Regions from separate parts of the Heyndrickxia sp. NPDC080065 genome, predicted to be linked through region 2. Evidence: riboswitches for the same ligand, from Rfam matches in the RefSeq annotation. Region 2 holds a riboswitch; the other holds the start of a gene.
The links. Region 2 has a riboswitch for S-adenosylmethionine ahead of ACQKP0_RS18680 (methionine ABC transporter ATP-binding protein). Riboswitches for the same ligand answer to the same signal wherever they lie in the genome.
Positions count from the first base shown of each region.

Region 1: linked by a shared signal. The riboswitch ahead of ACQKP0_RS13570 (Fur-regulated basic protein FbpA) and the one ahead of ACQKP0_RS18680 (methionine ABC transporter ATP-binding protein) in region 2 are both predicted to bind S-adenosylmethionine.

Region 1 covers NZ_JBNNWS010000010.1:75,414-77,883, reverse strand. Annotated here, with positions in the region: gene ACQKP0_RS13575 (aminoglycoside phosphotransferase family protein) at 134-880, opposite strand; SAM riboswitch class I at 1,203-1,307, shown strand; gene ACQKP0_RS13570 (Fur-regulated basic protein FbpA) at 1,395-1,598, shown strand; gene ACQKP0_RS13565 (ABC-2 transporter permease) at 1,668-2,318, opposite strand; gene ACQKP0_RS13560 (ABC transporter ATP-binding protein) at 2,321-2,470, opposite strand, start outside.
Region 2 covers NZ_JBNNWS010000016.1:6,925-9,394, forward strand. Annotated here, with positions in the region: gene ACQKP0_RS18675 (methionine ABC transporter permease) at 1-370, opposite strand, end outside; gene ACQKP0_RS18680 (methionine ABC transporter ATP-binding protein) at 363-1,391, opposite strand; SAM riboswitch class I at 1,472-1,578, opposite strand; gene ACQKP0_RS18685 (SCP2 sterol-binding domain-containing protein) at 1,676-2,017, opposite strand; gene ACQKP0_RS18690 (thioredoxin family protein) at 2,207-2,470, opposite strand, start outside.

The DNA of each region.
Region 1 (2,470 bases), on a different contig from region 2:
GTATCCTCAATTAATTAAGGGTTCCACGAGATTTTACCGATTATTAGTATTATTGAGATCAGATTTTTTACAGATGGGATCACTGCCACTTGTGTCAATCAATTGACCGTTGCCATCAGTACTAAATCGATATTTAAATGGGACAGTAATGATTTACTATCTCTATAAGGCGTTCAGATTTCTCTGATAATACATTTTCCGATAGTCTTGCACCAGCAATAATTGGAGCCCATTCAAATACTTCATCTTTTGATAAACCGCTTTTCTCACAATAAATTCTTAAATACATTTCAGCTAATTCTTCTGAAATCTGTGAATACAAAAGATATGTGCGATATACATCGGCACGAATATCACCTGAACTAGAATCAACCCAATCTATTATCGTTACTTTATTATCTGACATAATCAAGTTAAAAAAATGATAATCTCCATGACAAAGCCTTTTCTCAAATTTCATCATATCCAATTTTTGAATTAAAGCAGTCTTATGTCTTTGATCCAAACTGCCAGATTCTATTTGACGACGTAATTTTTCAGACATGGGTTCAAGAGAATCACCTGCAATCATATGAATTTTTTGTTGTATATCAACGGAAATACTCATGTAATATTCTGCTTGTTCCATATTTTCGGATAGGATATCACCTATTGTTCTCCCCTTAATATATTCCATTATGATAGCTTGTTTTCCATTTATTTTTGTAACATCCAATATTTTTGGTACAGAAAGTCCACACGAATAGGCATATTTTTGCTTAAATGCTTCATATGAAGATTCAGTATCCGGTAAATGGTCGTTAAATACTTTGATAATCCTGTTTTCGTAAAGATAGATTTTTGCTGTATTTCCTTTTGCAATTGGAGTTCCTAAATTCATTGGTTATCTCTCCTACAATAAAAATTTCCTTGTTCTAAAAACTACAATTTGTCGGAATCGGCATTCGAAGATAGGTAATTATCCTCGCAATCGGTTGTAAATAAATCATTGATGTTGTTTCAAGCCCCCGCTTTTACCTTGTACCTTTATATTCTTGATTACTTTAAAAATTCCTTCTTTAGCTCCACTAAACCTTCAAGTGTAAGAATTTATTGTTTAATTACAAAAAAATAAATCTTAGTTGACAAATCGGCATAATAGGATTTAAGCTAATATTAAGAAATGTCTCTTTTGTTAAACGAGTAACAAGCAAATATTTTAAAACTTATCAAGAGAGGTGGAGGGACTGGCCCGATGAAACCTCAGCAGCAGATTCTTTTGGAATCCTGTGCTAATTCCTGCAAGCTTTATGCTTGAAAGATAAGTTGAGGTTATAAATTATTTACTGAATCCTCTTCTTATCTTTTAAAAATATTTAATTGTAACCAAAATAATCAGAAGGAGAGGATTTTCAATGGGAAAATTTCTTAAAGAAGCTGTAGAAAATAGACGAAACGAATTAATTAGTAAATTGATTGAGCATGATCAATATAAAAAAGATGGCAAACATCTTTTTGAGTTGACTTTATCCGATTTAGAATATGAATATTTTAAAATTCAATCTCAAGTCCATCCACATAGTGGGATTGACTCCATCCGGTGGACCAATTTTAAATAGTTATACTTAAAGCCTCTTCACAATGTGGAGAGGCTTTTTAGACTTGATAAAAGAATGCTTATTATATCTTTACAGATCTTTTTTTGAGTAGATCCTTATAGATACTTGCATCGAAATATACCCAATAATTAACGATAGAACAAAAGGAATCCAACCATAAATATTTTGCGATAATGAAATAGTAAAATTAATCGAAAGATTAGATGATGTATACCATTTAATCAAATTCGGCAGGACAAAGGGCGTTAAAAATACAATTATAAAACCAATATATTTCGTTTTTTCATATCCAAATTTGACTTGGACAGGTATTAATATTCCAAAAAAAATAGATAATACAAGCATAATAGTACCTATTTTTGTAATACTCATTTGTTGAATATTTGGTGATATCCCTAAGTAGGTTAATATAGTATATAGAATGAAACAGCACATAAAAATAATAAGAATTAAAAGATATTTAGCTTTTATCACACCATTACGTTTATATGGTGTTGTACAAAGAAGAGCAGCTCCTTTGGATTTATCTTCTAAACTTGAAATGGAAATATACAATATATATTCTGTTAATAAAACGGTAATAAGTAAACTAACAAAACCAGTATCACTAAAACTTGATCTTGAAGCAATTAATAGAGGAGAAACAAATGAAAATATAGTCATAAACATTAAGTATTTTTTCGCTAGTAACAGATCTTTTTTTACAAGACTAAATAACATTTTTAATGACCTCCTATATAAGCTAACATGATTTGCTCAATTGTCGGTTTTTCAATGATGATCTGATACATTTGTTCTTTAACTATTGATAATTTATCTGTAAGTCCTTCAAAACCATATGGAGATAAATGCAAGCTTTTAAATAAATTCTT
Region 2 (2,470 bases):
CACCTTTATCGACTTCCCTTAGACCTATCTCAACTAAACGAGCATAAAAAGGAGCAGCCCCGATAATTAAAGCCGGTAATGCAGCATCTGGCCCAATAATCTTTCCGACTATTACTTTCGTAAAAGGAACTAAAAGTACAATTAAGATAATAAATGGAATAGATCGGAAAATATTCACTATTGCGGAAACAACCGAATTGACCATTTTATTTTGCCAAAGTCCGCCCTTTGCAGTGAAAAATAATAATAGACCTAAAATAATTCCAAGAACAAATGTAGCGATTACCGACCAAAAAGACATATATAACGTCTCTTTCGTCGCCTCCCACATTTGATTCCAATCTACATCAGGAAAGTATTTCTCAATCATTTGCTTTGATCACCTCAAGTCCTATCTTTTGTTGTTGCAAATATTGAATTCCCTTGTTTATCTCTTCCTTTTTACCATCTAAATGAACAAATAATGTACCATATGATCCGTTTTGAGTTTGAGAGATGTTCCCTTGAATAATATTTACGCAAAAGTCAAAGTTACGTATTAGATTCGTAATAATCGGTTGTTCAGCCGAATTTCCTATAAACGTCAGCATAACCACTTGACCATTCGGATACAATTCTAGAAGCTGAGTGGCCGTTTCCTGTGTATCTTGTTGTTCGGTTAACTGCCTTACAAAACGCTGGGTTATTTGCTGCTGTGGATTCTTAAATACATCTAAGACAGAGCCCGTTTCAACGACTTTTCCACTTTCCATAACAGCAACCCTATGGCAAATTTTACGAATGACATGCATTTCATGTGTAATCAAAACAATCGTTAATCCAAGTCTTTCATTAATATCAACTAAAAGATCTAAAATTGAATCGGTTGTTTGCGGATCTAATGCCGAAGTAGCCTCATCACATAACAGTACTTTTGGGTCATTTGCTAATGCTCGTGCAATTCCTACACGTTGTTTTTGACCGCCGCTTAGTTGTGATGGATAGGATTTTTCTCTTCCCTCAAGTCCAACAAGCTTAATTAATTCATCTACTTTCTTCCGACGTTCCTGCCTAGGTACTCCAGCAATTTCAAGTGGGAAAGAAATATTTTCTTCTACAGTCCTCGACCAAAGTAAATTGAAATGCTGAAAAATCATCCCAATTTCTTGTCTAGCCCTTCTTAATTCAGAACCTTTGATTTTTGATATTTCTTTTCCTGCAACATGAATATTTCCTGAAGTAGGTATCTCTAATCCATTCAACATTCGAATAAGCGTACTTTTTCCTGCACCGGAATAACCAATGATTCCAAAGATTTCGCCTTTATTTATGTCAATATTAATATCATCAACAGCTATCACTTTTCCACTCTTTGTAGAAAAGATTTTTTTAACTTTCTGAATAGTAATCATGATGTTACACCTCACTTAAATACAAAATAAAAAGCCTTTCTGCAAAATGAACAGAAAGGCACGAATTTATAGAAACCTTCCTCTCATCTTCCAAAGTATCATTACTTTGTGTGAATTGGCACCATTTCAGTAAACTGACGGTTGCCGGGCTTCATAGGGCACATCCCTCCACCTCTCTTGATAAGAGAACCACTTTTATATTCAATTGATTAATAGATTAATTAATATGAAAATTATTTTACTACACTCGAAAATAAGTGTCAACAGCATTTTCAAGTAAAGCTTTAAGCAATTTTATAATCCCTGCATAACCAAATAATTGATTCAAGTAAAAGTGAATGACGATAGGAACCTTCAACATTTATTTCTCCATATTTACTTAATTGGTGGAGTCGGATTTCACCAGTCAAAAGAAGATTTAGTACATGAGCAGATGCACATATCCTCAAATCTCCTTTTTCATTTATACTTCCTTTAATATATTTACAGTTTTCTCTAGAAAGGATGATCGTCCATTCTTCATCCTCACATTCAAACTTGATGGTAAGTGGGTTTCTAGGTAGTAAAACTTTTAGATGCTTTCTTTCATTTATTTCAACAATAATACGTTCGAATAACTCATTCACACCAATCACCCCTAACACCCTTTTACCATAAATATTTCCGTATTTTCTCCTTTATTCCTTTAATAGTTTTTCTACATAATTTTTAATACAAAAAATAGATAGCAGTTCTTGTCTAAACAAGTCGCTATCTACCTTTGACATCTTAATGGATTACCGGCATTCATGAATGGTCGATTCAGAAAATATTCATCAAATATTTTTTAACACTTCATATAGATTGGTGACAGACTGGAATGCATAGATTTTTTCCTTGCATTCACCATGTTGAAAAATTAATAAACAAGGGACACTTTCAATTGAATATTGTGTTGCGATTTCAGGCATATAATTTAAATCAGCTTTACCAAATTCAAATTGGGGGACTATCTTTTCAACAATATCTAACATTTTACTTGCTACTTGGCATGTACCACATAATGGGGTATAGAAGTACATGGCAAGTTTTTCAGCATT